DNA from 3 places in the Shinella sp. genome. Region 1 is predicted to be linked to each of the others. Evidence: predicted binding sites of a transcription regulator. Region 1 holds the regulator's gene; each other region holds the start of a gene.
The links. Region 1 encodes PhoB, which activates phosphate uptake and scavenging genes when phosphate is short. Its sites were predicted from a motif close to TGTCATNNANCTGTCAT; they were not measured.

Region 2: a site for PhoB is predicted at 1,532-1,548, ahead of ACT6VE_RS15310 (alkaline phosphatase D family protein). Genes of this name have one in related genera too.
Region 3: a site for PhoB is predicted at 1,139-1,155, ahead of pstS (phosphate ABC transporter substrate-binding protein PstS). Genes of this name have one in related genera too.

The regions. Positions count from the first base shown of each region.
Region 1 covers NZ_JBQVPI010000009.1:187,212-190,487, forward strand. The annotation lists gene pstB (phosphate ABC transporter ATP-binding protein PstB) at 1-506, shown strand, start outside; gene phoU (phosphate signaling complex protein PhoU) at 614-1,342, shown strand; gene phoB (phosphate regulon transcriptional regulator PhoB) at 1,357-2,040, shown strand; gene ACT6VE_RS18435 (GcrA family cell cycle regulator) at 2,176-2,712, opposite strand; gene ACT6VE_RS18440 (aspartate aminotransferase family protein) at 3,138-3,276, shown strand, end outside.
Region 2 covers NZ_JBQVPI010000007.1:165,547-168,822, forward strand. The annotation lists gene ACT6VE_RS15305 (M3 family metallopeptidase) at 1-1,370, shown strand, start outside; gene ACT6VE_RS15310 (alkaline phosphatase D family protein) at 1,653-3,215, shown strand.
Region 3 covers NZ_JBQVPI010000004.1:281,643-284,918, reverse strand. The annotation lists gene ACT6VE_RS10205 (acetoacetate decarboxylase) at 1-190, opposite strand, end outside; gene ACT6VE_RS10200 (3-hydroxybutyrate dehydrogenase) at 230-1,036, opposite strand; gene pstS (phosphate ABC transporter substrate-binding protein PstS) at 1,301-2,377, shown strand; gene ACT6VE_RS10190 (Na/Pi cotransporter family protein) at 2,421-3,276, shown strand, end outside.

The DNA of each region.
Region 1 (3,276 bases):
CCCGCGTCGGCATGGTGTTCCAGAAGCCGAACCCCTTCCCGAAGTCGATCTACGAAAATGTCGCCTACGGCCCGCGCATCCACGGCCTCGCCAAGACGAAGCCGGACATGGATGCCATCGTCGAAAAGAGCCTGCAGAAGGCCGGCCTGTGGAACGAGGTGAAGGATCGCCTGCAGGAGGGCGGAACCGGCCTCTCCGGCGGCCAGCAGCAGCGCCTGTGCATCGCGCGTGCCGTCGCCGTCAGCCCGGAAGTCATCCTGATGGATGAGCCGTGCTCGGCGCTCGACCCGATCGCGACCGCCAAGGTCGAGGAACTGATCCATGAGCTGCGCGCCAACTTCACGATCGTTATCGTGACGCACTCGATGCAGCAGGCGGCCCGCGTCTCGCAGCGCACCGCCATGTTCCACCTCGGCAATCTCGTCGAGGAGAACGACACCGACAAGATGTTCACCAACCCGGACGACCAGCGCACGCAGGACTACATCATGGGCCGCTTCGGCTGACGCCTCCGGCGTCGCCAAGTACCCAAGCAATTCCAGCAAAAGTGTGAAACGGTTTTGCGTTCGGAATTGCGTCAAACGAAGAACCCGAGCGCATTAAGGACAGAACCATGTCATCGACCCATATCGTCTCGATTTACGACGAAGAACTGAAATACCTCTCCCGCCGCATCTCCGAGATGGGCGGCACGGCCGAGCAGATGGTGGCGGATGCCGTCCGGGCCCTGGTTGCCACCGATGGCGCCCTGGCGCAGAAGGTCATTTCCGAGGACGTCATCCTCGACACTGCCGAGCGCCAGATCAACGAGAAGGCGATCGTCACGATCGCCAAGCGCCAGCCGATGGCGGCGGATCTGCGCGAAATCATGGGCGCCATCCGCATCGCGGCCGAACTGGAGCGCGTCGGCGACCTTGGCAAGAACACCGCCAAGCGCGTTATCGCCGTGCAGAGCTCGGGCATGCCGCGCAAGCTCACCCGTGGTCTCGAGCATCTCGCGGAACTCGCGCTGATGCAGCTGAAAGAAGTCCTCGACGTCTACGCGACCCGCTCGATCGAGAAGGCCAAGGCCATCCGCGAGCGCGACGACGAGATCGACGCGATCTACACATCGCTGTTCCGCGAACTCCTGACCTACATGATGGAAGATCCGCGCAACATCACGCCCTGCACGCATCTGCTGTTCTGCGCCAAGAACATCGAGCGCATTGGCGACCACGCGACCAACATTGCGGAAACCATCTACTATATGGCGACCGGCTCGCAGCCCGAGGGTGAGCGCCCGAAGGACGACACCACGACGTCGGTTGTCACTGCCGACGTTACCGACGCCTCCGAGTAAGGAGTTTCACCTCCATGGTGCCCAGAATTGCCGTCGTCGAAGACGAGGAAGCGCTCAGCGTCCTCCTGCGCTACAATCTCGAGGCCGAAGGTTTTGAGGTCGATACGATCCTGAACGGTGACGAGGCCGAGATGCGCCTGCAGGAGCGACTGCCGGACCTTCTCATCCTCGATTGGATGCTGCCGGGCGTTTCGGGCATCGAGCTGTGCCGGCGGCTGCGCCAGCGCCCCGAAACCGAGCGCCTGCCGATCATCATGCTGACGGCACGCGGCGAGGAGAGCGAGCGCGTACGTGGGCTCGCGACCGGCGCCGACGACTATGTCGTCAAGCCGTTCTCGACGCCGGAGCTTGTCGCCCGCGTTCGCGCCATGTTGCGCCGCGCAAAGCCCGAGGTCGTCTCGACGGTGCTGCGCTGCGGCGATATCGAACTCGACCGCGAGACGCACCGCGTGCACCGGCGCACTCGCGAAGTCCGCCTCGGCCCGACGGAGTTCCGCCTGCTGGAGTTCCTGATGACCTCGCCCGGCCGCGTCTTCTCGCGCTCGCAGCTTCTCGATGGCGTCTGGGGCCATGACATCTATGTCGACGAACGCACCGTCGACGTGCATGTCGGGCGCCTGCGCAAGGCGCTCAATTTCGCCAACATGCAGGACGTCATCCGCACGGTCCGCGGCGCCGGCTACTCGCTGGAAACCTGAGAAAAACGTTTCCTCCCAAGGACGGAAATGGGCCTTTCGGGGCCTGTTTGCGTTTTTGGGGGCCGTACGCGCCCTTCGTCAGCACAAAAGAAAGGGCCCTTCCGGGCCCTCATCGCATTCAGCTTTTCGTTTCGGCTAGCGCATCCGGCGCCGTTCAGCCGAAGGCTGGTAGGCGAGGCGCTGGTGGTAGGTGCAGTAGGGCGAGTTGTCCGGGGACTCATTGCCGCAGAAGTGGAAGTCGTCGTTCAGCGGGTCGCCGATCGGCCATTTGCAGGTGCGCTCGGTCAGCTCGGTCAGTTCCAGCTTCCGCGACATCGGCACAACCGTCTTGTTGCCGTTGGCGGGAACCGGAAGCTGCTCGATCTGCGCGTCGAAACCGGCGTCGATATCTTCCTTGGCGATGATCATGCCGGCCGGGCGCGTTGCTACGCGAGCGGGGACCGGACGGGCCGCGAAGTTCGACGGCCGCGGCGCTGCAACGACGGGGCGCTTCGGACGGGTGGCGCTTGGTGTGCCGCCGGCTTTCGCACGGCCCGGCAAATTCAGCCGGTGCACTTTGCCGATGACAGCGTTGCGGCTGACGCCGCCGAGCTGCGCAGCGATCTGGCTCGCGCTCAGGCCTTCGCTCCAGAGCTTCGTGAGTTTCTCGACCCGCTCGTCTGTCCAGTTCATCTTCTCGTCTCCGTTCGACGTTCGCAATGTGGGAATCCCTCATCGCGTTCCGGACAGGTCCGGAATTTGAACGCCCTAACTCTTTTGGTGACTAGTTCCGCCGCATGCAGTCTAGTAATTGGTCTTTAACCTAGAGTTCGGGGGACTCTGTGACAAGAGTCGCGGGAATCGGTGCGAATCGATTTCGTAGTTTTCCCCAACTTGCTGCCCTGGTGTGACTCAAGAGCGACACCTTGCGCGCGTATCGTGAATCCTCACGTTGCGGTAGGTTCAGCGGCATTTCAGACGCGCATTTCATTGACATTGCAGGGGGAAATGCCGATAGTGCAGCATGCCGCCGAAAGGCGGTTTTTGATTTTTCTGGAGCCTGGAAAAGTCAAGTCGTAAACGAGTTTTTCCGCATCTCTTTTCGGAGGATCCGCGCCATGGCCGATGCCGCGCCGCTCTATGAAACCTATATGCGTGCACCGCTCCGGTTCACGCGCGGGGAGGGCGTCTGGCTGGTCGCCGAAAATGGCGAGCGATATCTCGATTTCGCCGCCGGCGTCGCCGTCAATTCGCTGG
Region 2 (3,276 bases), on a different contig from region 1:
TCCTGACGTTCTCGGCGCGCCGGGACCTGCGCGAACAAGCTTTTCACGCCTGGGTGGCGCGCGGTGAGAACGACGGCGAGACGGACAATCGTGGCATCGTCAAGGACACGCTGGCGCTGCGCGCGGAAAAGGCGGGCCTGCTCGGCTACGAGAACTTTGCTGCGCTGAAGCTCGACAACACCATGGCGAAGACGCCCGACGCGGTGAACGGGCTCCTGATGCAGGTCTGGGAAAAGGCCGTGGCGCGGGCGCGGGAAGAGGAGGCGGATTTGGCCGTGCTCGTCGCCGACGAAGGCCGCAACCACGCGGTCATGCCATGGGACTGGCGCTACTATGCGGAAAAGCTGCGGGCGAAAAAGTTCAACTTCTCCGAGGCCGAGCTGAAACCCTATCTCCAGCTCGAAAAGATCATCGACGCCTGCTTCGACGTTGCCGAGCGGCTGTTCGGCATCCGGGCGATCGAGAAGAAGGATGTGCCGGTCTATCATCCTGACGTGCGCGTGTTCGAGATCCGTGACCGTGAGGACAAGCTTGTGGCCATGTTCCTCGGCGATTACTTCGCCCGGTCCTCCAAGCGCTCGGGCGCCTGGATGAGCTCCTACCAGAGCCAGCACCGGCTGCCGCTTGCGAGCGGTTCGATCGGCGAAATTCCGATCGTCTACAATATCTGCAACTTCGCCAAACCCGCCGAGGGCAAGCCGGCGCTGCTGTCGATCGACGATGCCCGCACGCTGTTCCACGAATTCGGCCATGCGTTGCACGGCATGCTGTCGGACGTCACCTATCCGTCGGTGTCGGGCACCGGCGTTTCGCGTGATTTCGTCGAACTGCCCTCGCAGCTCTATGAGCATTGGCTGACGGTACCGGAAATCTTGACGCGCTACGCCGTGCACTACCAGACCGGCGAAGCGATGCCGGCAGCGCTGCTCGACAAGGTGCTTGCCGCCCGCACCTTCAATTCCGGCTTCGCGACGGTGGAGTTCACCTCCTCGGCGCTGGTCGACATGGCCTTCCACACGCGCGGCGCCGTCGAGGATCCGATGGCGGTGCAGGCTGAGGTGCTGGAAAAGATCGGCCTGCCGACGTCCATCGTCATGCGCCATGCCACGCCGCACTTCCAGCATGTCTTCTCCGGCGACGGCTATTCGGCCGGCTACTATTCCTACATGTGGTCGGAAGTGCTGGACGCCGATGCCTTCGCCGCCTTCACGGAAACCGGCGATGCCTTCAACCCGGCCATGGCCGAGCGGCTGAAGACCTATATCTACGCCGTCGGCGGCTCCGTCGACCCGGAAGACGCCTACAAGGCCTTCCGCGGCAAGCTGCCGAGCCCGGAGGCGATGCTGGAGAAGAAGGGGTTGGCGGCTTAGGGGCGACCCATCGCTCAGGCGGCCCCCTCTTCCGCCTGCCGGCACCTTCTCCCCGCTGGGGAGAAGGGGGTCAACTGCGGCGCCTCGTTTCCCTTCGCCCCTCGGGGAGAAGGTGGCCCGATAGGGCCGGATGAGGGGCGCGGCATGAGGAGACCCGCCGCCGTCATCGTGCCGTCACTGAACTTTCGGTGAATCGTCATCGTCCCGTTACCGGACTGACATGGCCGGGACTCATGGTCTGCCCGCCTGGCGTTTCGATTCGCGGGTCAGGCCGGAGGTGGCATGGCGATTGTTCCGGAGACGCTGACGCGGCGTTCTTTCCTTCTGACCGCAGGGGCCGGCGCGCTTGCGACGTCCTCGGCGCTGGCAGTGCCTTACTACGCGCGACGGCATGGCAGTCCGGTCTTTTCCCACGGCGTGCAGTCTGGTGATGTCGATTGTTCGTCCGGTATGGTCTGGGCGCGGGTCGATCGGCCGGCGGAAGTGACGCTTGAATATTCGACCACCGAGAGTTTTCTCGATGCGGCACGCCTGCCGTTGCAGAAAGCGACGATGGGATCGGACAATACCATCAAGGCGATGCTGCAGGGCCTGCTGCCGGACCAGGACATTTTCTATCGCTTCACCGCGAGCGATCCCTATTCCAGCCATCTGATCTCCGAGCCGGTCGTCGGGCGTTTCCGCACGGCGCCGATGCGCAAGCGCTCGGTGCGTTTCGTCTGGTCGGGGGATACGGCAGGCCAAGGCTGGGGCATCGACGATGTCGGCATGAAGACCTATTCGACCATGCTGCGCCACGAGCCGGATTTCTTCATCCATTCCGGCGATACCGTTTACGCGGACGGGCCGATCCCGGACGAAATTCCGCTGCGCGACGGGGGCGTTTGGAAGAACCGCATCGTGACCGACGAAAAACGCAGCGTGGCGCGCACGCTGGAAGAATTTCGCGGCCAGTGGAAATATAATCTGCTCGATGGCCACCTGCTGTCTTTCAACACCCAATGCCCGACCTTCTTCCAGTGGGACGACCACGAGGTTTTGAACAATTGGTCGGAATCGAGCGACCTGACCGGCGACCGGCGCTATCCGGACAAGGATATCGGCGTCTATGAAGAGCGTGCGCGGCGCGCCTTCCACGAAATGACGCCGATCCGCTATTTTCCCACCGAGCCCGGCCGCATCTTCCGCAAGGTCGCCTATGGGCCGCTGCTCGACGTGTTCTTCGTCGACCTGCGCTCCTATCGCAGCCCCAACCGGGGCGGCACGGAGAACGGCCTGTTCGGCTGGCGGCAGGCGGACTGGCTGCGCCGCGAGCTTGCGGCCTCGCAGGCTGTCTGGAAGGTCATTGCCTGCGACATGCCGCTCGGCCTCGTCATCTGGGACGATTACGCCAATAGCCTTGGATATGAGGGGGTTGCGGACGGTCTCAACGGCCCGCCGGCGGCGCGTGAGCGCGAGATCGCCGACCTGCTTTCCTTCATGCGCGACAATGCGATCCACAATGTCGTGTGGCTGACGGCGGATGTGCACTACACGGCCGCGCACCACTACGATCCGTCGCGCGCAAAATTCCAGGAGTTCAATCCGTTCTGGGAATTCGTCTCCGGGCCGCTGCATTCCGGAACCTATGGACCAAAGCCGCTCGACATGACCTTCGGCCCGGACGTCCGTTTCATCAAGTCGTCGAAAGGCGGGGTCGATAGCAATCTGCCGCCGTCCGCCGGCCTGCAATTCTTTGGTCTCGTCGATATCAACGGGTCGAGCGAGGAGATGACCGTGCGGCTGATGGACCGGGAGGATCAGGAGCTTTGGCGCATCACCTTGCCGCCGGTGCGTTCATCATGAGAGCAAGCTGCGCGCTGATCGGGCAACAGAGTTGCATCCCGCCCCTTTCGCATTTGCGGAA
Region 3 (3,276 bases), on a different contig from region 1:
TGATGAACTCGTATTTGACGATGGGGTCGATGATCTCCAGCGGCTCCGGCACGACGGCGCGCAGCGCATCGGGATCCGTCCGGTAGCTGATGATGACATATTCCCGATCGATGAAGCGGTAGGGACCCGGCGGATAGGCGGGGTTCGTCAGCGGCATGGCGTAGGCGTTGCGGACGTCGGTGGCCTTCATGTCATTGATTCCTACAGGAGAAAAATAGGGTGGCGGCGATCAGTGCGCCGTCCAGCCTCCGTCGAGCGAAAGGATCGCACCGGTCATCGAGGCCGCCTCCTCGCTGGCGAGGTAGAGGGCGAGGCCGGCGACCTGCTCGACCGTCACGAACTGCTTCGTCGGCTGTGCCTCGAGCAGCACGTCATGGATGACCTGCTCCTTGGTAAGCCCGCGTGCGGCCATCGTGTCGGGGATCTGTTTTTCGACGAGCGGCGTCCAGACATAGCCGGGGCAAATGGCGTTGACCGTGACGCCATTGGTGGCGGCTTCCAGCGCGACGGTTTTTGTCAGGCCGGCAATGCCGTGCTTGGCCGCCACATAGGCGGATTTGTACGGCGAGGCGACGAGCGCGTGGGCAGAGGCGACATTGATGATACGGCCGAAGCCATGGTCTTTCATCGCCGGCAGTGCAGCCTTGATGGTATGGAAAGCGGCGACGAGGTTGATCTGGATGATCGCCTGCCATTTCTCGTCCGGAAACTCCTCGATCGGCGCGACATGCTGGATGCCCGCATTGTTGACGAGGATGTCGCAGCCTCCAAATGTGTCGAGCGCGAGCTTCACCATCTCGCCGATTTCGCTGCCGGAAAGCATGTTGGCCGGCGAATACAGGCAGCGCACGCCATAATCCGCCTCGATGCCGGCGCGCTCTGCCTCGATTGCGACCGCATCACCCAGCCCGTTGATGACGATGTTCGCCCCCGCAGCGGCGAAACGGCGGGCGATGGCAAGGCCAATGCCGCTGGTCGAGCCGGTGACGATGGCCGTTCGGTTGCTGAGGGTTTTCGGCTGGGATGCGTCGTTCATCGGGATCTCCATCGGACGTGGCGCGTGGCGTGGTTTGGAGCACGCCGACATTTCACGCAGATGACAGTCGTCTCGGAGCGATTGTGGCGATGCCGCCAATATTGTCATGTGCCCGTCAAGCAAACTTAATAGTAAAGAATGGCTGAAAACGCAGTTTGCTAATTTACGTCTTATGGTCATGCGCATTTTCATGCCTGGCAGTCGGTGATGACTGTCGGGGCGGCTTCCCGTTGTCTGAAAGTGCGCATTGACGAGGGGAGATTCATGATGAATGCATTCCAACCCCTTGCCCGCAATGTGTGGAGCAGGTTTGCGCTGGTGCTTGGCGCTGTAATTTTTTCCGCCGCGAGCGTCCATGCGGAGCCCATTCGTGGTGCCGGATCGACCTTTGCCGCGCCGATCATCCAGCTCTGGTCGCATGATTACGAGACGATGCGCACGGATGGCGGCGACTTCACGTCGCCGGACTGGCGCGTCGACTATGAGCCGGTCGGCTCGCTCGCCGGCGTGATGCGCCTCGGTCAGATCGAGACGGATTTTGCCGCAACCGATGCCCCGCTGCCGGCCGATGAACTGAAGGCGCGCGACCTCCTCCAGTTCCCCGTCGTCATGGGTGGCATCGTTGTCGTCGCCAATGTCGATGGCATAGGTGCCGGGGCGCTTCGTCTGTCCGGCCCCGTGATTGCTGATATCTATCTCGGCAAGGTCACCAAATGGTCCGACCCTTCCATCAAGGCGTTGAACCCGGATCTGGCCCTGCCGGACGCGGCAATCGAGGTTTTGCATCGTGAGGACGGATCAGGCTCGACCCTGGCCTTCACGGGGTTCCTCTCCAAAAGCAGCCCGGAATGGGCGCAAAAGCCGGGCGCCGGCACGCTGATCGAGTGGCCGCTCGGCAAGGGCGAGAAGGGTACCGGCGGGCTCGCGAGCCTGGCGACCAAGACCAAGAACAGCATTTCCTATCTCGAATATGGCCAGGTCGTGCGCCTCGGCCTGCCCTTTGTTTCGCTGCAAAACCAGGCCGGCACCTTCATCCGGCCGAGCCCGGAGGCCTTCCAGGCGGGCCTGGAGACGGCCACCTGGGACGGCACGACGGGTTCTGCCGCCGATGCCGCCGAAGTTGCGGGTGAAAAGGCCTATCCGATGACGGTCGTCACCTATGCGGTCGTGCCGAAGGACCGCGGTGAAGGGCGTATCAACCGCGTGCTCGATCTCTTCCGCGTCGCCTTCAGCCGTGGCGGCGATGAGGCGAGTGCGCTTGGCTACATCCCCGTGTCGCCGGCGCTCGCCGGCAAGATCGAAGCGTACTGGACCGCGAATCTGGGCTTCGCGAACAACTAGGCGCCAGAACGCTGCATTTGCTCCAATAGAAACGAGTTTTCCCATGGAAATAAATATCTTCAAGGACGTCCTCGTGCCGGTCATCGGCGGCCTGGGCATCTTCATGCTCGGCCTCGAATTCATGGCCAACGGCATCCAGGCCCTCTCCGTCAACAAGATGCGCGCGTTCCTCGCCAGAGCCGCCGGCACGCCGGTCAAGGGTGTGCTCGCCGGCACCTTCATCACGGGCGTCATCCAGTCCTCGACGGCGATGACCGTCATGGTGGTCGGTCTCGTCAATGCCGGCGTGGTTGGTCTCAGACCAGCCATCAGCGTCATCATGGGCGCCAATATCGGCACGACGCTCGGCAATGGTCTTATCGCCTTGCCGCTCGGGCCGCTCGGCCTCATTCTTGGCGGTATCTTCGCGCTCATCTATTGCTTCGCCAAGAGCGAGAAGGTGCGCAACATCGCACTCGCCTGCATGGGCTTCGCGCTGATCTTCTACGGCCTCAACCTGATGACGGGCGGCCTGCGTCCGCTGCGCAATCTGCCGGAAGTCATGGAATTGCTCCAGACGCTGAAGGCTGACTCCTACTTCAACCTGATCAAGTGCGTGCTGATCGCCGCCGGCGTCACCGCGATGATCCACTCGTCCTCGGCGACGATCGGTATCGTCATGGGCCTCGGCGCCGCCGGCATTCTCGACTGGACGACGGCTGTCGCCTTCTCGCTCGGCGCCGACCTCGGTACGACCATCACCTCGTGGATGGCCTCGCTCAACCTTTCCAAGAATGCCAAACGTGCCGCCTACGCCCATATCTCCTTCAACATCATCGGTGTGTGCATCACCGTGCCGCTGTTCTTCGTCTCCATCGGCGTCCTCGAATGGGCGATGCAGTGGTTCGGCGGTGATCCGG